2 regions of the Flavobacterium sp. YO64 genome follow, and region 1 is predicted to be linked to the other one. Evidence: riboswitches for the same ligand, from Rfam matches in the RefSeq annotation. Region 1 holds a riboswitch; the other holds the start of a gene.
What was found. Region 1 has a riboswitch for cobalamin ahead of BOW57_RS17730 (TonB-dependent receptor). Riboswitches for the same ligand answer to the same signal wherever they lie in the genome.
Positions count from the first base shown of each region.

Region 1 (10,877 bases):
AACAAAGCCATTTGGAGAATTTTCTCCCAATTGTACTTCGCCGTCATAGGCGCTTGCGTAAGCTTTTCCGTTGGCAAAAGTTACATATCGGCAATTTTTGATGTCAATTACTTTTAGGCGTTTTGCGGTAACCACATCCATAACTTCAATTTTGTTTGAGTTGTTGATAACCGAATACAATTTTGAACCGTAAATGCCAATATCGTTTCCTACATCGCCTAGACCTAAAGTCGCATCAGGATTTGCCTGACCGTAAACATTACGCTTGTAACTTCCGGTTTCGTAATCGTAATAATCTAATGAAGCTTTATTCATGTTCATATTCCCTTCGTTAAGAAGATAAAAACCTTGTACGGTTGTAACAGTTTCGGGCGGTAAAACTTCTACTTCTTCAGGAATAATAGGGTCATCTTCCTGACATCCTTGAAGAGCCGCTGCCGCAAAAACGAGTAAAAGCCAAAATTTGAAATTTGTTTTCATTGCTGAGAATTTATTTAGTGTTGCTGTTTTATTTTAAAAGTTTAGAGAAAGGCTTAATCGATAGTTTCTTCCCGGCATAGGAAAATTGAGTACCACGTCATAATATTGATTGAATAAATTATTGACTTCGCCGCTTAATTTTACAGGGATTTTTGAGAATTTTCCATTCCAAATAAGAGCCATATCGCTGGTGTACCAAGGCTTAACATAATTAACAGGAATGTTTGCTTTTTGACTGTAACGCTCGCCGGTATATATAAAACTGTAGTTAAGATTCCAGTTTTTCCAGTTGATAGATGAGGTTATTGTGCCGCTGTTTTCTGGTGTATAAGGAATTTGGTCGCCATAAGTTGTGCCTTTTGCAGTAATGTCGATTGCTTTTTGATAGGTATAGCTTAAACCTAAATCTAGAAATATTTGCTGAGGGAATTTAAAAACGAAATTGGTGTTTAGTTCTAAGCCGCGAATATCGACTTCGCCCAAATTCATCATAGTCCATCTAAAAAGGTTAGATGACGGCATTGCGATAATTTTATCTTTTACTCGATTGTAATAAACATCGGCTTGAAATGATACTGATTGCAGTATTTTTTTAGGTTCAATACTGTAAGTAGTTCCCACGTCGTATTGCGTTGTAAATTCTGGACGCAAAGAACTGTTGCCTATAAAAGTGTAATACAAATCATTGAAAGTTGGCATTCTAAAAGACTCTTTGTAAAACGCTCGAACTCTGAAATTCTTTATCGTAAAAGGTTGATAAGAAGCTGATACAACAGGGCAGAAAACATGCTGACTATCGCCTTGCTGATAATATTTAACCTGCTCATCGACATAAGCTCCAAGTAAATTGGCTTGAATATCAAGTCGTTTCCAATGCATTTCGCTGGAAATAACGCCCAAATAAGAATATCGGGCAGGATAGGGAAAACGGTATAAATTGGCATCAAGCGTATTAAGAGAGAAATCTGCTGCAAATGACATTTTCCACCAATCTTTTATAGCGTAGAGATTGACAATCGAAGCGTAAAATTCGTTTTGATAATATTTATTATCCAATGCGCCTTCAAGGGTTTTATAATCAGGATCGATATAACGGCTGTAGTCTCGGCTGAATTTTACATTAGTAAGCATTTCATGTTTTTCGAAAAAGGAATTCTGTACAGAACCATGAATGAAAAAATTACGATCCCATTGTCTTTGCACATGCTCGTATCTATTGGCTAGAATTGCGCCCGGAAGTCCTCGTTCAGAATCGTAATAATAAGCCTTAAAGTTTGCCAGAGCGTTCGAGCCAAATTTGGTATGCAGGTTCAATTCAGCGCGAAGTGCGGTTATATCTCCGTTTTGGCGAACTGCCGTTGTATCATAACCGTCTTTTTTCTGATAGCGGTATTTGTATTTTCCATCGGCTTTAAGCCATTCAATATTGGACGAAAGTGCTGTTTTGGAAGTTATTTTTTGCTGATAAAGAACAGAAGGATTTACTAATCCAAAAGATCCAGTTTTAAAAGAAGTTCTAATATTTGAGGTTTTACCCGATTCAAAAACAGGAATTTTTGTTTTTAGTAAAAGTGTACTTGAAGCGAAGAAACCTCGTGCAGGTTGAAAAATAGTCGATTTTTGACCATTATAAAGTTCGATAGCTTCAATATTGTCCAAAGAATATTTTCCTAAATCGACTTGACCGTTTTGCGCATTTCCAACTGTCATTCCATCATAAAAAACTGCTGTATGAGCGCTTCCTAAACTTCGAACGTTTATGGTTTTTAAACCGCCAATTCCACCGTAATCTTTCAATTGAACGCCCGAAAAATAACGAACCGCATCTGCAACCGAAAGACTGTTTAGTGCTTCGAGCTGTTTGCCCGATAAAATCTGAACAGGCATAGGCGATTCGATCCTAAACTCGCGTTTGCTCGCAGTTAGAATCACTTCGTTTAACACAAGTGGTTTTAAAGAGTCTCGCTCCTTAGTTTTAGGATTATCCTGTGCCATAATCGGATTTATAAATAAAATCCATAATAAGGCACATAATCCACAATGCAGCAGGCTTAAATGCCTGTTTTTACATACGTGCATAGCAAAATAGTCTATTTGTGACAAATAGTTTTAAACGGAAAAAATGAAATCAAATGTTTAGTTTGATAAATGTGTTTGTCTTTAAAACTCTGGTCCGCGAGAGCCTAAAATTATATGCAGTGGCAGGTCTCCTGACTTATTCCCATTTTGAGCCGCCTTCCCACATTTGATAAAAATGCAGTGGCAAAAGATTTGATTTCGAAAGCTAAAAAAGCTTTCCTAATCTGTCAAAATGTTGCATGGAATTTACAGTAACGGGCTTGTTCAGGATTTGCACCTGATTCCCTCTTCGTTAACTGCACTTGAAAAGTTGCAGCTAAACCATTGCGGGTGCAAAAGTAAATAAACTCTTTATGGTTATGGTTATGTTTTTGGAAAAATTGCTGAAAAGTATTCTTGAAAAGCAAAGTTCTTGATTTTGCTTTTGTTTGTTTTTTTATTTGAAGAAGTCGAAATTTTGTATATTTATAGTGTTATTTATTTGATTATTAATGTTTTGTATTTAATGAAGTGGAGATGAAAAAGACTAAAAATACACTGCCAAATGAATCTGAAGATTTGTTTTTAACCGATGGCGGACTCGAAACAACATTGGTTTTTCTAGAAGGTTTTGATCTGCCTTATTTTGCTGCTTTTGATATATTAAAAGATCAAAAAGGATACGACAGCATGAAAAATTATTATTCGCGTTATTTAAAAATTGCCGAAAAGTATAAAACAAATTTTATTTTAGAAAGTCCAACTTGGCGCGCAAATCCAGAGTGGATTGAAAAAATTGGGTACTCAAAAGATTCCTTATTTGAGTTGAATGAAAAAGCAGTTTCGCTTTTATTAGATTTAAAAACAGAATTTTCGAATTCCATAAAATCAATTCTTATAAGCGGCTGCATTGGTCCTCGAGGCGACGGTTATGTGCCGGATAATTGTATGAATATCGAAGAGGCAAAACAATATCACTTAGCGCAAATAAAAGCATTGAGTGAAATGCCGGTTGATTTTGTCTCGGCACTTACCATGAATTATATCGAAGAAGTGATAGGTATTGTTCAAGCTGCCGAAACTGTAAGTTTGCCTGTAGTTATTTCGTTTACAGTCGAAACTGATGGAAAACTGCCAACTGGAATGAGCTTAAAAGACACAATCGAAAAAATAGACAAAAGTGTAAATATTCCTCCTTTGTATTATATGATAAATTGTGCGCATCCTACGCATTTTGTAAACGAACTGAAAGCCAATGCAAATGAAAATTGGGTAAAAAGAATAAAAGGTTTTCGAGCAAATGCATCTTGTAAAAGCCACGCCGAATTAGACGAAGCCACAGAATTAGATCGAGGAATTCCTAAGGATTTGGGTAAAGAATACAAAAACTTAAAAGATACTTTTAGCCATTTAAATGTATTTGGAGGCTGCTGCGGCACCGATGAAGAACATATGCACGAGATTGTAAAGCAATTGAAAGTAGTTTAAAAACAGCTTTATAATTCTAAACTTAAATAAATTACCTCTTTGATTGCGGTATGTTTTAACACATAGAAGCATAGATTTGTTACTTTAAAATAAGGCGTTTCACTTGTCTAAAATACACATAAACAGCTATGTGAAAGAAATGAGTTTCTTTTTGTCTCCTTAAATTAAGCCTATAAAATCTATGTTTCTATGTGTTTAATTTTTTTGTTGTAAGAATTGCTTCAAAATGAATTATCTCTTGATTATATCTTGCGAAATAGTTCAGCTATTTCGACATTCAAAGCTTTGGCAATACGAATAAGTTTGTCAATACCCATAATTTGTTTACCAAGCATATATCTTCTTAATGCTTCAATATCTAAATCTGAATCATGGGCAACATGTCTTACTTTGAGATCTTTTTCTTTAATAATCTCTTTTATGTTATTCCCAACAATTTTTACAGATTCAGGTACTTCAGTTTTTCTCATTTCTTAATTATTAAGAGTGGAAAAGTATAAATATGAAGTTAAAAAAACAGGAATATATGTATCCAGTCAAATACGTCTGTTTTTATATGTATATTTGCCTATTCATAAAAAAAAAATAGTATGGAAGTAAAAGAAACTAAAAGTTTAGAAGAGATAAGACAGTATTTCAGTGTTTTAAAAAGATCAAGCGACAATAGCGAAGAATGTAAAACAGAAATCAAATTTTCAACTTATTATGAGCTCGGTTGTATGATTAATAATATGCTGAAATTATGTGTTTTGGGACTTGATAACGATAAAGATTCCTCAATTAATGTTGGATTAATTTTAGAGCACATTATCGAATTATTTCCTTTAGACGAATTTGAACTGTTGGATAAAATCAATCAACAGTTTGCTGGAGAATCTTCGCTGGTTTAAAAGTTTTTGTAAAAAGCGTTGCGGCTATTTGTTTGATTTTGGATTTCAAATCAAACTAAAAGCAAAAAGCTCCAGATTTCTCTGAAGCTCTGTTTTTTATTACTGTAATTAGTTTATTCTATTTCTTTCGTCTTCGTTTCCAAAATCGCGCTGTTTTGATTTAATGTTTTGATTGCCAAATTTATAACTTAACGAAATTCTAAAACCTCTAGTGTCTCCGTAACTTTTTATGTTTGTTTTTATTCCGTTTGAAGTGTAGGTAATTAATGGTTTTTGTGCATTCAATACGTCTTCGGCTAGAAATGTAATTGACAGGTTTTTTTTGAAAGTGACCATTTTAACCGAAATGTCTAAAATGTTCAAAGTCGAAATATTAAAAATTTGATAACGTCCAGGAAGCTGTAAGCCGTAATTTAATCCAATAAATACTGTTTTGGCAGTGTTTATAGTAAAGTCATTATTGCTGTAAATATATCCGTTGTATCCATCTATAGAACTAATGAAATTTGTTCTTGATTTTACATTTTGATAGTTTAAATTAAAACCTGTAAAACTGTTCCACCAAGAATATTTATTGAAGTTGTACGAAGTAGAAAAGCCTATTTGATATGTATTCGCATAGTTTAACGGCATTCTTTTGGTGCTGTTTGTTTCAGGATCGATGATAGATAATTCCTGCCCGAAATCTGAAACCTGAGAAAAATACACAGAGTTAACCCATTTTTGATTTCGGATAAATGAGAATTCAAAATTATCAATTATCGAAGGTTTTAAATACGGATTTCCCTGCGAATAAGAATAAGGACTTGTTTGAATTACAAAAGGATTTAAATACTCAAATTCAGGTCTGCGGATTCTTCGGCTGTAATTTAAAGAAAAAGAATTGTTTTCATTTGACGCATACGTTAAATAAGCTGTTGGGAATAATTTTGCATAATGATTTGCAGTAGTTTGATTTAAATTTTCAGAATAACCTTTGGTTTGTGTAGCTTCAATTCGCAAACCAATTTGTGTTTCCCATTTAGAATTTATCTTTTTGCTTCCCGAAAAATATACAGCCTGATTGTACTCTTTGTAATTAAAAATATTCGACTGGTTTGTATTGAAAACTGCAGTTCCTGTTTCGTTGTTGTATACGGCTAAATTGTTATCAGTATTGGTATGAAAAGCTTTTGCTCCAAAACTAATGTCTGCCCATTGATACGGTAACGAAACGTCGACATTTGCAGAGTAATTTTTGATTGTATTGACATTGCTGGTAGTCGACGAAAAAAAAGTGTTAGGAATAATATTTTTATTGTGATCTAGTTCATTTCCAGAAAAGAAACGATAATCATTTTTACTGTAATTGAAGTAATCCATATTAATCGAAATGTTTTTTCCTAAGCTGTCTAATACAAAAGAATTTTGAAAATTAATAGTATTCATTTTTGGATTGTTGGCTGCGTTAACATCCGAAGCGATATAAGAATCTGCCGTTCCGCTATTATTATATATAGTTGTAAACGGATTATTAGTTGAGGTTTTGTCTGTAAAACTACCAAGATATTGAATTCCTGCTGTCCATTTATTAGTTAGTTTGTAATCAAGACCAAAACTTAAACTCAATACATCAATCACCGATTTGTTTTTAATATCTTCTTTCCATAACTCGTTCGTGTAAAATATAGCACTTTCTGAAGTAGAGCGTAATTTTTGTTTTCCTTTGTTAACAGAAGCCTGCATCGAAATTTTATCATGATTATAAGTAAATAATCCGTTTAGGTTTTCGCCTCCATACGTTTTTTGTGTGTATGAAGTTCCAATATTAGCATTCCATGAATTTGCTTTTGCATTCTTTAATTTGATATTGATAAGTCCGCTGTTTCCTTCTGCATCATATTTTGCTGGCGGAGTCGTTATGACTTCAATACTTTTAATGTTATCAGACGGAATTGATTTTAGAAACGCAGCCAAATCTTCTTGCGGCATTTTTTGCAGGCGATCATCGATCATGACAAAAATTTCGCCTTTTCCAACAATCGAAATAATTTCATTTTGAACCCTTACCGTTGGCGTTGCTTTTAAGGCATCCAAAGCTGTTCCGCCGGTGGCAGTTACAGAATTTTCGACATTAAAAACAAGTCGATCGACTTTTTGTTCAACCAGTTTTTTTCTAGATTTTATGGTTACTCCTTCAAGGTTTATTGATTCTTTAATTTCAATTATGGCTAGATCAATGTTTTGGTCAAGAATAATTTCTTTGTTGACGTATTCTGTTCCAAATTGTTCCAGCTGCAATCTATAGCTTCCTTTTTCAGTTTTCATTTCAAAATTTCCCAAACTGTCAGTCGAAACGGATGTAACTATTTTGTTGTCCTTAAATAAACTGGCAATTACAAACTCGACTTGCTCTTTGTTTTGATTTATTACTTTTCCTTTAATAGAAAATTGCTGGCTGAATACATTAGTTTGACTAAGAAGAATAAACAATAGGATGATAACTTTTTTCATGGGTTTTGATTTAATTACCATGCAAAACTGTGCTGAAAAAATGCTTAAAACTACTTTTATCGACAAACCCCCGTGAATAATCTACAAACCCGTTTTTAGACTTTTTTATGAATGTATATCTTTGAAAAAAAATAATAACATTATGCGTAAGGAAACATTATCACTAAAGGCAGAGATTATCATTCATGTTATATATTGGCTTTTGATGGTGTATTTTACATTTGCCAAAAATCCAATACAAACAAATGTTTTTGTTCCAGATTTGTTTTTTATAACCTATTGCATTGTTTTTGTTTTTACCTTTTACTTTCATTATTTAATTGTAATGAAAAGGGTTTTTAAAGCCTTTCAATGGAAAGTATTTTTTGCAGGCGTATTGGTTTCTTACCTGTTTTTTACCTTATTACGATGGCTGATTGAGCAAGTTATAACAGCAGTTTTATTTGATAAAATAAACTATACAAATCCTGATTTTTTTAACTATATGCTGGATAATTTGAATTACTGCAGTTCGGCTGTAATTTTGAGTTCACTGCTTTGGTTTGTGATTTATTTTATTCGTCTTTTAGAATACAATCAGATTATTTTGGAAGAAAATAAAAATACCGAAATCAAATTTCTAAGAGCACAGATCAACCCTCATTTTGTTTTTAATACACTAAATAACATTTACTCGATGGTGTATTTTCAATCGGATAAATCTTTGGAGGCGATTGAAAAATTAAGCCAAATTATGCGTTTTACGACTTATGAATCTCAAAAAGAAAAAATTAGATTGCAAGATGAAATCGATTATATAAATGCCTACATCGAACTTGAACAATTAAGACATCAGGAAAATGCTTATATCGATTTTCGAATTGAAACAGCAGAGGTTTCAGAAGAAATTCCGCCCTATGTTTTATCTCCATTAATTGAAAATGCTTTAAAACATGGATTAACTTCGAACGAAAATCCGATTGTAATTAATTTGAACTTGAAAGACAAAAAGCTCCATTTTAAGGTAATAAATAGTATTGCAATACAAAAGAAAGATAAACTGGGCGGAATTGGGCTGGATAATTTAAAAAAGCGATTAGAATTTCATTATCCTCAAAAACATCAATTAAAATTAGTGAATCAAAATAATCAGTTTACAGCTGAACTTGAAATAGATTTAAAATGAAAAAAATAAATTGTATTATATTAGACGATGAGCCATTTGCGGTAAAACTTATGGCAGATTATGCATCAAAAGTTCCTAGATTGAATGTTTTGTATGCTGATTCGGATGTTTTTAAAGCAATAGAAATATTGAATAATGAAACAGTCGATTTGGTTTTTATTGATATACAAATGCCGCAGCTTACCGGTATCGAACTAATGCAGATGTTTAACCAAAAGCATAACTTTATTGTTACAACTGCTTATACAGATTATGCTTTAGATGTTTTTCAGTTTCATGTAATTGATTATTTACTGAAGCCTATAGTGTTTAATAGGTTTTATCAAAGTGTTGAGAAATTCATTCGCTGGCAGGAAACTTTTCAGAACCAAGATTCTGAGGATTTTTTGCTTGTTAAAGCCGAAAGGAAGCACTATAAAATTGCGACAGATAACATTCTTTACATTGAAGGATTAAAAGATTATATCCGAATACACACAAAAGGCGAAAAAATTATGGTTCTCGAAAATATGAAAGATATTCTCGAAAAACTGCCTGTAAACCAATTTGTACGCATTCACCGTTCGTATATTATTCCAAAGAACAAGATAAAAATTATTGATGGAAACCAAATCCAGTTGATTAGCGGAGAACAGCTTCCAATTGGTGAAACTTACCGAAAATTAGTTTCCGATTGGTTAAATTAAAAGCAGTGCAAGTACCTAAAAACAAAAAAGCTTCAGATTTCTCTGAAGCTTTTTTTGTAGTCCGTGGGGGAATCGAACCCCCCTTACCAGGATGAAAACCTGGCGTCCTAACCGATAGACGAACGGACCTGTTTTGCTATTGCGGGTGCAAAAATGCAACTATTTTTGAAATACACAAAAAGATTCCAAAAAAAACTTTTTAAAATTAGACTTGAAATAACACGTTTTGAGCTAAAAATTCACAAGCGAAGCAAGTTAGTTGAAGTGTATTTATTTGGTTAATAGAAGGTTATTTTGCCCTAAAAAATAAGGAAAAGAAGATTTTTATTTGAATAAAAATTTTCAATAAAATTTAGAAATGTTTTGTTTTAAAGAATATTCTTGCGGATTTTTTATGATTTTTTTTGAAAAGTTTAGCCGAAAATAAATGCCAATATCTCCTTTTTTTAGACAATTGTATAGTTTTTTCTTCGTCCATAATTCGAAAGAACACATCAAAAACAGAAGGATGTGTTTTTCTAATTTCTTAAAATTACTTATGTTAATTATGTTCACAATCGCTTTTGGTATTTTTTTAGATCTCCATTTTACAGACAATAAGATGGTTAATGATTCTAATCTGTTCAAAAAGTATTAGTCGTTCAAAAAGTACTTAAATAAAGAGATGTAAATTGTTTAAATGTTATTCGTTATCAATTAAAATTTTGATTCATTATTATATATTTATACCCAATTATGGATACAACTTTAGAAATATTTGGCGCTTTTTTCGGCTTTATGGCCGTTTATTTTACTATTAAACAAAATATCTGGTGTTGGTATTTTGGTTTACTTCAAGTAATATTATATTGTTTTATTTTCTACGCAACCAAATTATATTCAGATATGATTTTGCATGTTGTTTATGTTTTTCTGCAGGTATTTGGCTGGTATAATTGGAAATATGGCGGTTCAAATCACAGTACATTGCGTATAACATTGATAAAAAACGAAACGTTCTGGATTGGTTCAACCATTTTATTATCCTTTTGTTTAGGTTATTTTATGCAGACAAAAACTGATGCATCTTTTCCTTATGAAGATGCTTTTATAACCATTGCAAGCCTTGTTGCTCAATATTTAATGATTAAAAAAGTATTGCATTCTTGGATGTTTTGGATAGTTGTAGATGTAGTTGCTATAGGAGTATATTGGTACAAAGGTTTGTATTTTACAACAGGTTTGTATGTGCTTTTTTTAATTATGACAATAATTGGTTATCTAGAATGGAGAAAAGTATATAATGAAGAATTTGAATATGAACGAGCATAAAGTTGGATTAACACTAGGTAAGTTTGCGCCTTTTCATAAAGGGCATCAATTATTAATAGAAACTGCTGTTAATGAAGTTGATGAATTAATAGTGTTAATTTATGATGATCCAGTAATAAATATTGCTTTAGCGACCAGAGCAGCTTGGATACGTGAAATATACCCGAAAATTGTAGTCATCGAAGGAGCGAATTCGCCAAATGATACTGGTTATACGCCAGAGATTATGAAAATTCAGGAAGATTATGTTTTAAGTGTTTTAGGTAATCGTACTATCTCGCATTTTTACTCGAGTGAGCCTTATGG
Region 1 covers NZ_NRQV01000033.1:16,969-27,845, forward strand. Annotated here, with positions in the region: gene BOW57_RS17725 (YncE family protein) at 1-480, opposite strand, end outside; gene BOW57_RS17730 (TonB-dependent receptor) at 514-2,583, opposite strand; cobalamin riboswitch at 2,663-2,900, opposite strand; gene BOW57_RS17735 (homocysteine S-methyltransferase family protein) at 3,076-4,026, shown strand; gene BOW57_RS17740 (helix-turn-helix domain-containing protein) at 4,269-4,496, opposite strand; gene BOW57_RS17745 (hypothetical protein) at 4,617-4,916, shown strand; gene BOW57_RS17750 (outer membrane beta-barrel family protein) at 5,025-7,409, opposite strand; gene BOW57_RS17755 (sensor histidine kinase) at 7,552-8,574, shown strand; gene BOW57_RS17760 (LytTR family DNA-binding domain-containing protein) at 8,571-9,260, shown strand; tRNA gene BOW57_RS17765 (tRNA-Glu) at 9,318-9,389, opposite strand; gene pnuC (nicotinamide riboside transporter PnuC) at 9,996-10,571, shown strand; gene BOW57_RS17775 (AAA family ATPase) at 10,558-10,877, shown strand, end outside.

Region 2 (10,877 bases), on a different contig from region 1:
TCCAACAATTAAAATCGCCATTGTATTTCGCAATCTTTGTGCAACCAGCAAAACTAAAAGCAAAACAGAAATACTACCTAAAGTTGATGCTAGTACAATTCCATATGGAGACAATAAAACTGAGCTTAAAAAAGTTGGTAATATCCCAGCTCCCAAAATTACAATTGCTACTGCCAAAATTGCTCCAGAACTCAATCCTAATACATCCGGTCCTGCTAATGGATTCCGAAATAATGTCTGCATCAGTAAACCGCTTATAGACAAACCTACTCCAACCAAAATAGCTGTAATTGCTTTTGGCAGACGGTAATTGATAATAATATATTCCCAAGTTGATTTACTTGCCTGTCCTCCTGTTAAACTGCTGCAGACTTCTTTGAACGGAATTGTAACAGATCCTAAACTAATGTCAAGGAAAAACATAAACAAAAGTGCTAAACCAAGTATGGAAAACAGAGTTATATTTCGCGTTTTATTTATCAATTGATCTTAGTTTAATTTAGATGCAAAAGTAAACTCGTAACTTGGCAATAAATCAGGATGAAAAATTTTGATATAGTCTTTTAAGACTAAATCTGGACGACTTGGAGCCAATTCATAATAAACAGTACCTCCTGTTGCTCCAAATTTACCTTCAAATGTGTACACATTTTTATTTTTAAAAGCATCAAACTGACTGTAATGCGGATTTGTTTTTGCTATTTCATCTAAGCTTTTAAAAGATCCTGAAGCTATCCAAAAATCAGCCCTTTTAGCTTTTACTAATATCTTTTCAAAAGACAAACCTTCGCTTCCGGTTCCTTTTAGATCTGACCATAAATAATTGGCATGAGCATCTTTCATAAATTGAGCAACCCAGCTGTTTCCTTTGGCCACATACCAAACATCCTCGTACATCGAACCATATAAAACTGTTGAAGATGCAGGTTTATCTGCCACCAATTTTTTAGCTTGATTATAGCTCTCTACAATTTTATCAAACAATTCTTTGGCTTTTTCTTCTTTACCAAATAAAGCTCCGTACAACTTAATCCATTCTGCTTTTCCAAGTGGAGACTGTTCCATCCAATCTGCTTGAATAAAAACATTTAGACCGCTTTTCTTTAAATTATCTAACATCGGATTATTGTTGTCTACCCCAAACGTTACGATCAAATCCGGTGCTAATTCGATTAATTGTTCAATATTTAATTTTTCATTCTGACCTACATTTTTTACCGAACCTTTATCAATTAAGGCTCTTGTTTTTTCTGATGAAACATAATCTGTGTGTGGAAAACCAACCAGTTTATTTTCGACTTCAAGCATTTCTAAAAATGGTACATTAGTAGTTGAAGTAACCACAATGGACTCTAAGGGCACTTTTATAGTTGTGTAAGTTGCCAAACTATCTGGAACCTTTGCATCTTTTTCTTTTAAAATGTATTTGAAATTTTTATTAGCGTTAGGCCACGGTTCCATAACCGTAACAACCGAATATCCATCATATTTAACAATCGAAAGACCTGAAGCAAACTCAATACTATTTTTTTGCACTTTCAGATTTTGCAATCTCAACTGTTTCAGTCTTCTTACATCCTGTTAGAATAAAAAAAGAGAAAATAAAAATTAACTTAGGGAATAAATATTTCATGTTTTACGTTTTGGATAGGGACAAAGGTAAACCATTTTCTATTTTTTTTGTTTATTTTTATTCCTACAAAATTCAACAAACTGTATCTTTACACTATGAATACCACAAAAACAAAAGTTTGCTCGAGCTGTGAAACTCAATTCAGCTGTGGAGATATTTCGGTTGAAAACAAATGCTGGTGCAATGATTTTCCGCCTATTTTTAATCTTTCTGAAGGAGGCGATTGTTTATGCCCAGTTTGTTTTAAAGAAGCTTGCGAAGACAAAATCGACGCTTACATAGAAACATTGACTCCCGAAAAAGCACTTAAAAATAAAGCCGCAACCCTTCCTAAAACAGAAAACTTAATTGAAGGCATCGATTATTATATTGAAAATGGCAATTATGTTTTCAAGTCTTGGTTTCATCTCAAAAGAGGAAGCTGTTGCGGAAACGACTGCAGACATTGCCCTTATTAAAAGTTTTGAATTATGAATCGCTAAGTAACTTATAGCCATAACTCACAACACATAACTCCAAACTAACAAAAAATGATTTACTTGATAACCGGCGGCGAACGCTCAGGAAAAAGCGGATATGCCCAATCTCTGGCTTTACAACTTACAAACAATCCTATTTATGTGGCTACAGCTCGAAAATGGGATTCCGATTTTCAAAATCGGATAGACCGTCATCAAAAAGATCGTGACGAACGTTGGACTAATATTGAAGAAGAAAAATACTTAAGTAAAATTGATTTTTCGGGCAAAGTTGCTCTAATCGACTGCGTAACACTTTGGTTGACCAATTTTTTTGTAGATCATAAAAATGATGTCAATTTAAGTTTAGAAGAAGCTAAAAAAGAGTTTCTTTTGTTGGCCGAACAAAAAAACACATCACTTATTATTGTTACAAACGAGATTGGAATGGGCGTTCATGCTTCTACCGAAATTGGACGAAAGTTTACTGAACTGCAAGGCTGGATGAATCAATTTTTGGCATCAAAAGCTGATGAAGTTGTTTTAATGGTTTCTGGGATTCCTGTCAAAATCAAAGGATAAAATTCTATTCTTTAAAAGGAAATTCTAAAATTAAAATTCCAAATTCCAACACTATGCCCTACCTTTACTTACATATTCAAATTTCAGTTGCATTGAAATTTGGAGTTAAAAAATTGGAATTAGAAAATGAGTTATTTAGATGATATTTTAAAATCACGTCGTGACACAAGGCATTTTACGACAGACGAAGTTCCCGATGAAGTAATTCAGAAAGCTTTGCAAGCTGGACATTGGGCGCCTTCTGTTGGGCTGACTGATGCAACAAGATATTATATCATTAAATCTAAAGAAGTTAAAACCGCAATAAAAGAACTTTTTTTAGATTATAACAAAAAAGCCGAAGAACTAACTGATAATCCTGAGCAAAAAGAACTTTACAGATCCTTAAAACTAGAAGCAATTGAAGAAGCTCCTTTAGGACTTATTATTGCTTATGATCGTTCTGTTCTTAATCAATTTACGATTGGAACAATTGGAAGTAACGAAGCTGTAAAATTCAGCTCAGTTTGTGCTGCCCAGAACATTTGGCTTTCACTTACTGAACAAGGCTATGGAATGGGCTGGGTTTCAATTATCAATTATTATCAATTTAAAAAAATCCTTGATTTACCAGAGAATATAGAACCGCTTGGGTATTTCTGTATCGGCAAACCAGCAACAAATTATAACAATCAGCCAATGTTGCAGCAATTACATTGGAAACAAAAATCTGAAACCCCGTTTTGTACTGAAATCGATAAAATACAGAAATCAAATTTTATTGATTTAGATTTAAAACAACAAAGTGATACTGAGATTAACAAGGATTTCAGCTCACTTCTTCAAGATAAAATAGATTCAAAAACAAAACCTATTGGCGCTTTAGGAACTTTAGAAACCTTAGCTTTTCAAATGGCAACTGTTTATGAAACCTTAAATCCAAAAATAACAAATCCTGCTATAGTGGTTTTTGCAGCTGATCACGGCATTGCAAATCATGGTGTCAGCGCTTATCCGCAAGATGTTACTCGCCAAATGGTTACTAATTTTCTGGAAGGCGGAGCCGCAATCAATGTTTTCTGCAGTCAAAATAATATTGATTTGTCTATTGTAGATTCAGGTGTAAATTATGATTTTCCCACAAATGCTAAATTGATAAATGCTAAAATTACAAAAGGAACTCAATCTTTTCTTCATGTTCCAGCGATGAGTGAAACCGAACTACAATTGTGTCTTGAAAAAGGAAAATCGATTGTTGATACGATTGCCAAAACAGGTACAAATTGTATAGGTTTTGGTGAAATGGGAATTGGAAACACTTCGACTGCATCTGTATTAATGAGCCTTTTAACTAATTTACCAATTGAAGATTGTGTTGGAAAAGGAACTGGTGTTGAAGACGAAAAGCTAATTCAAAAACAAAATTTGCTCAAAAGCGCCATTCAAAATTATTCTGGTCAAGCCGATTTAAAACAGCAGCTGGCTTATTTTGGCGGTTTTGAAATTTTACAAATTGCCGGCGGAATGCTCGCTGCTTATAAAAACAAAATGCTTATTCTGGTTGATGGCTTTATTTGCAGCATGGCTTTTTTAATAGCTTCAAAAATAAATCCTGACATCAAACACAATGCTGTTTTCTGCCACTGCTCTGCCGAAAAAGCACATATAAAATTACTAGATTACCTTAATGCAAAACCTATTTTAAATCTAGATTTGCGCTTGGGCGAAGGAACCGGCTGCGCTGTTGCTTTTCCGATTTTAAAATCGGCGGAAGCATTTTTAAATGAAATGGCTAGTTTTGAAAGTGCAGGGATCAGCAATAAATCGTAAGAAATAGCTTTCAATTTTAAATCATAGTTTATATCTTTGAGTTACAGATTGAAATTATTTAAAAAATCATACATGCCTTTTACTAAAATTTATGTTCATTGTGTTTGGAGTACTAAAAATAGGTTTCCTTTTTTAAACTCAGTTGATCTACGCCAAAAAATCTGGCAGCACATAAAAGAGAATGCATTAAAAAAAGAAATATATCTTGACTTTATTAGCGGATATTCAGATCATTGTCACTGCCTAATTTCATTAGGAAATGATCAAACAATTCAGAAAACAATACAATTATTAAAAGGCGAATCTTCATATTGGATTAATAAAAACCAATTAACGAGCTGTAAATTTGAATGGCAAGACGAATATTTTGCAGTTTCGGTATCAGAGTCTATTGTTGATAAAGTGAGAGATTACATTAAAAATCAAGAAGAGCATCACAAAAAGAAAACATTTCAAGAAGAATATGATGAAATGATGATGAAATTTGGATTTCAAAAAGCAATAAGTAAATAGCGTTTGGCTAAAGCCCTTGTAACTTTAATTTTTTACCCCCAGATAAATCTGGAGGCTATTCAAATGGACTGGTTAAACTCAACGATACAAAATACTCTCAATATAAATTTGAATAGCCAACATCTTTAGATGTTGGTATATATTTGCAGTCTAAATGGGCTTTAGCCAAAAATCTACAATCTAAATGAAAAAAGAATTACATATTTTCTTTACCTGTTTAATGTTTTATACTAGAATTCCTTGTCCAAAAAACATCAATCATGATCCAGATTATTTAAATAAAGCAACTCGATATTTTCCATTTATCGGTTGGATTGTAGGAACAATTTCATTTACTGCTTTCTATATTTTTTCTCTTTTCCTATCAACAGAAACGGCAGTTATTTTTGCCATCATAACTTCTGTACTGACAACTGGAGCTTTTCACGAAGATGGATTTGCTGATGTCTGCGATGGATTTGGCGGAGGATGGACTAAAGAAAAAATCCTAATGATTATGAAAGACAGCGCAATTGGAGCTTACGGAGCAATTGGCTTGGTTTTGCTTTTTCTAGCAAAATATAAATTACTGACGGAATCAATTTCACTTTTTACAAACAGCAATTCTTATTTATTAGTTTTTCTGTTGTTTATTTCCGCTCATTCTGTAAGTCGTTTGGCCGCGATTAGTATTATTTTCACGCATGAATATTCTCGAGACGATGCTTCAAGCAAAAGTAAACCAATTGCAAAAAATCATAGCTGGAAAGAAATTTTCGGGTCTTTTTTCTTCGGATTGCTTCCTTTATTGATACTCTCCTATTTCAACTTTAAATTTCTGCTTGCCTTAATTCCTGTTTTTATTATGCGTTATTTCCTTGCGAAATATTTCCAAAAATGGATAGACGGCTATACGGGGGACTGTCTTGGCGCAACGCAGCAAGTTTGTGAAGTTGTTTATTACTTAAGCTTTCTTTTGATATGGAAATTTATTTAGTTCGTCATACAGAAACGGTCTGCGAAAAAGGAATCTGCTACGGGCAATCTGATGTAGATATTGCAGCACCTTTTGAAACAATATTCGAAAACATTGTTTCAAAATTACCCTCAGAAGCTGTGATTTTTACAAGTCCATTAAAACGCTGTGTTACTTTAGCAAAATACATTCAAACAAAAATCAACGCCATTTCATATCAAGAAGACGTGCGTTTAATGGAAATGAATTTTGGGGATTGGGAATTGAAAAACTGGAATGAAATTCCACCAAAACAACTAAATCCCTGGATGGAAGATTTTGTAAACGTTAAAGCTCAAAATGGTGAGTCATTTACAGCATTACACGAAAGAGTTGGAGATTTTATAGCCACACTTACATCAAAAAAAATAAATTCTCCAATTATTATTACGGCACATGCCGGTGTAATTAGAAGTATCTTATGCCACCAGACTTCACTACCGCTAAAGGATGCTTTTCAAAACAAAGTTGACTTTGGAGAGGTTATAAAAATCGAATTTTAAAGTCCTTTTGTTTGCAGTTTACCCCGAAAACTAAAACAAATTTGAATTATCATTATTTTTAACTTTATATTTGCAGCAAATTAAGGTTGTGTTTTTATTCTAACACATTAAAAGGGAATCAAGTAAAAATTCTTGAGCTGTACCCGCAACTGTAAGCTTTGTTCTAAAAAGAATGCTTGTTGTAAACTACAAAACCACTGCTCGCCCCGGCGAATGGGAAGGTAAACAACAAGACGCAAGCCAGGAGACCTGCCTTTATAACAAAATATCGAGCTCTCGGGAAAAAGAGTGTAGAAATTATGACTTTAAAAATACGTTTTGCTTGCCTTTTCTTATTGTTGTGTCAAAGTATTTTGGCGCAAAAAGATTCTATTAACAACCTGAAAGAGGTTCTGGTTTCTGATGCTAATCTAAAAAAATACTCCAACTCCCAATCGGTTTTAAAACTTAATGATTCCATTATAAGTAAAAATGAAGCTTTACTTACTGATTTATTAAATTTTAATTCTACTCTTTATTTTAAAGAATATGGACGTGGAATGCTTTCGACAGTTTCTTTTCGAGGCACTACTTCTTCGCAGACTGCAGTAATCTGGAACGGAATTAATATTAATTCTCAAATGAACGGAAGTACTGATTTCAACACCATTTCTGGTTCCGATTATAATTCTGTCAGCGTAAAAGCAGGCGGAGGAAGTGTTATTTACGGCAGCGGCGCAATTGGAGGAACGGTGCATTTAAATAATGACATGAGTTTTTATAAGCTTTTTGAAAATAATCTAAGACTAGATTATGGAAGCTTCAACACGATTGGAATCAATTATAAAACTAATATTTCTAACGAAAAATGGAGCGCTCAAATTGGTTTTTCTAAAAACAGCTCGACAAACGATTATAAATATTTAAATCGATATACTTGGAGAGGTGAACAGCGCTGGAACCAAAACGGACAATACGACGTTATTACAATGAATGCTAATTTGGGATATAAAATTAATGCTAAAAACAGCTTAAAATTATATACTCAAACTTCAAATACTGATCGAAATACTTCTTTAATTACTGAAACGGAAACTAAAAGCAAGTATGTAAATGGTTTCAATAGAAACTTATTAGAATACGACGGTAATTTTGGAAAACTAACTGCAAATTTCAAAACGGCGTATATTTTTGAAAACTATCAGTATTATGCTGATAATTCAAAAAATCAATATACATACGGAAAAACGGAAAGTTTTATTTCTAAAGCTGATTTAGGTTACACTTTATTTAAGTCGACTCAGATAAATGGAATCATAGATTATAACCGAACAAAAGGTTTCGGAAGTGGTTTTGGAGATAACACTAGAGAAATTGGTTCGGCTGCTTTACTTATAAAACAAGATTTCTCGACTGACTGGAAAAATGAATTTGGGATTCGAAAAGAATTTACAGACAATTACAAATCACCTGTTTTGTTTAATCTTGGATCTTCTTATCAGTTTAACAAATTGTACAATTTAAAACTGAATTTATCTCGAAACTTCAGAATCCCAACTTTTAATGATTTATATTGGGAAGAAGGCGGAAATCCCGATTTAAAACCAGAAAGCTCTTATCAGGCAGAAATTGGAAACGTTTTTACCTTTAAAAACATTTCGTTGACACAGACTTTTTATTACATCAAAATTAAAGATTTACTGCAATGGGTTCCGGGTTCAAATGGTATTTGGACACCTCAAAATAGAGATAAGGTTAATAGTTATGGTGCCGAAACTTTGTTGAGCTGGAAAAAACAGTATGGCAAAAATATTTTTGGTGCAAATGCTTCTTATGCTTACACTGTTTCTAAAGACGAAGAAACAAAAAAACAGCTTTTCTTTGTTCCGTTTAATAAAGTTACAGGTTCCGTTTCTTATTCTAGAAATAGAATCTCTGCTTATTATCAATTTTTATATAATGGATTTGTTTATACCAGAGCAGATAACAATCCAGACGAAATCATAAAAGATTATACGTTATCCAATATCGGAATCGATTATGATTTTAAATTTCTTGACTCCTTTAAACTTGGCGTTCAAGTATTAAATATCTTCAACGAAAATTATGAAAGTCTTGAAGACAGACCTATGCCGGGTCGAAATTTCAACATGTATTTAACTCTAAAATTTTAATATTTATGAAACTTAGCAAATTACTTTTAATAGCACTAAGTGTATCCTTATTTGTGTCTTGTTCTAATGACGATGATGACCAGCCAAAAGGAGAATACGACAACGGATTTTTCATTTTAAATGAAGGAAGTACAGGACAAGGAACTGTTTCTTTTTCTAGCGATAATTTTAGCCTTTTTACAAAAGACGCTTATACTGCAGCAAACGGTTCAGATTTACTTGGAAAATATGCTCAAAACATTTTCTTTAACGGAGACAGAGCTTACATCATTGCTGGTGGTTCAAATGTTATAAATGTAGTAAACAGATATACTTTTAAATTGATCGCTAAAATCGACAGCGGACTTGCTAATCCAAGATACGGTGTTGTGAAAGACGGAAAGGCTTACGTTACTAATGCAAACACTTACTCGTACATTAATCCAGCTACAGGTGATACTGACGATTATGTTGCTGTAATTGATTTAGCAACAAATAAGGTAGAATCAAAAATCGAATTGAATGCTACTGCAAACAGACTTATTCTTGAAAATGGTAAATTGTACATTACTGAACCAGACGCAAGCGACAAACTTTTGATTGTTAATATTGCTACTAAAACTGTAGAAGCTCCAATAGTAATTGGAACAAGCGCTGATTCAATTGAAGAGGAAAATGGTATCCTGTACATCTTAAGAGCACCTTGGGGTGGAGCAAGCAGCGAAATTGTAAAAGTAAAATTAGCAGACAAATCTGTTACTAAACTTCCATTTCCTGCAAGCTTAGAAAAAGCTGGATATTTAGATATTTCTGACGACAAAATTTATTATACTGTAAAAAGCTCAGTTTATGTTATAAACGCTTCTGCAACTGCAGTTTCTTCAACTCCAATTTTCAATGCTCCTTCAGTTGCTAACTTATACGGTTTTGCAGTTAAAGATGGTAAAGTTTATTTGGCTGACAGCGGTAACTACAAAGTAGACAGTAAAGCATACATCTATAACTTGAGCGGAAATTTACTAAAAGAATTAACAGTTGGTATTGCTCCAAATGGTTTCTATTTTAATGATTAATTCTTTTAGAATTTGTTATTAGTTTTTGGAAAAAAATAGGCTTTCATCTCTGAAAGCCTATTTTTTTTCTTCTATTATTTTAAAGTCCTCATAAATTCTTTTGGAACATTCTCTAAATACATTTCATTTCGAAGTCCATTTATTTTTTTAGAATTACTGATTTCAGGTAAAACAACATCTTGTTCTGTTTGAACTTTTTTGGCAGTTGCTCCTGTTATTTTAGAAATCGCCAGATTCAAAAGCGGTTCGCTGCTTTCTCCCAAAACACCATATGTTTTAAAAGACTCACGTTGTTCATATGTTGGAGGTAATCCTTGTGTATAATCTCCAAAATCAGCAGCATTAGCAATTTTAAAAACCAATGGCTGCATAGCATATCTATGATTTGGATTCACCTTTGCCTTTGTTAAAGTTGGAGAATCATAAACTGTAAACGAACCCACATTTTTACCTGTAGTAATTTCACCAACTTGAATAACTTCAATATAGGGCTTTAGTCCGTTTATAACCAATTCACTTGCAGATGCTGTATTTGCGGTAGTGATAATAAATACTCTCGCCAAGTTTAAACTATTTATTGCGGCACCGTCAATACTTTTTACAAATCTTTCATTCAACAACTCTAAATCATCGGCTGTCATTCCAGCCATCAATTTAAAATTATATTGTCTTTTCGAAAATATTTTCCCTTCAAACTGTCCGGTAATCATGCTGGCTAAACGTGTAGACGATCTTACAGAACCTCCGCCGTTATATCTTAAATCCAAAACTAAATCAGTAATTCCTTTTCCTTTTAAATCCCCAAAAGCTTGATTTAACCTGGCATCATACCCTGCATAAAAACCATTATACATTAAATATCCTATTTTGTGCTCTCCAGACTCAATCACCTTATTAATAAGAATAGGATTTTCTTCTAAAGTAGTCTTAGATAAGGAAACCGTTTTTCCATTCAATACAAATGCAGTTCCATTAAAATCAGCAAGATCTAAAGTATAATTATCAGTATTTAATAACGATTGGTAATTTGAAATCGTAAGTTTTGTTCCGTTTATACTCGTAAACAAATCTCCTCTTTTGATATCTTTAGTCGATGCATTAGAATTAGGAATAACATAACGAACATAGCCTACTAAATCATTCGATCCCTGAGCAATTCTAGTAAGCTTAAAATCTAAAC
Region 2 covers NZ_NRQV01000036.1:22,394-33,270, forward strand. Annotated here, with positions in the region: gene BOW57_RS18315 (iron ABC transporter permease) at 1-423, opposite strand, end outside; gene BOW57_RS18320 (ABC transporter substrate-binding protein) at 490-1,536, opposite strand; gene BOW57_RS18325 (DUF5522 domain-containing protein) at 1,729-2,091, shown strand; gene cobU (bifunctional adenosylcobinamide kinase/adenosylcobinamide-phosphate guanylyltransferase) at 2,164-2,673, shown strand; gene cobT (nicotinate-nucleotide--dimethylbenzimidazole phosphoribosyltransferase) at 2,800-4,482, shown strand; gene BOW57_RS18340 (transposase) at 4,555-4,995, shown strand; gene BOW57_RS18345 (adenosylcobinamide-GDP ribazoletransferase) at 5,180-5,971, shown strand; gene cobC (alpha-ribazole phosphatase) at 5,956-6,492, shown strand; cobalamin riboswitch at 6,559-6,764, shown strand; gene BOW57_RS18355 (TonB-dependent siderophore receptor) at 6,792-8,645, shown strand; gene BOW57_RS18360 (YncE family protein) at 8,651-9,697, shown strand; gene BOW57_RS18365 (S41 family peptidase) at 9,772-10,877, opposite strand, start outside.
Region 2: it holds a riboswitch for cobalamin, as region 1 does, so the genes downstream of both, BOW57_RS18355 (TonB-dependent siderophore receptor) here and BOW57_RS17730 (TonB-dependent receptor) in region 1, are expected to answer to the same signal.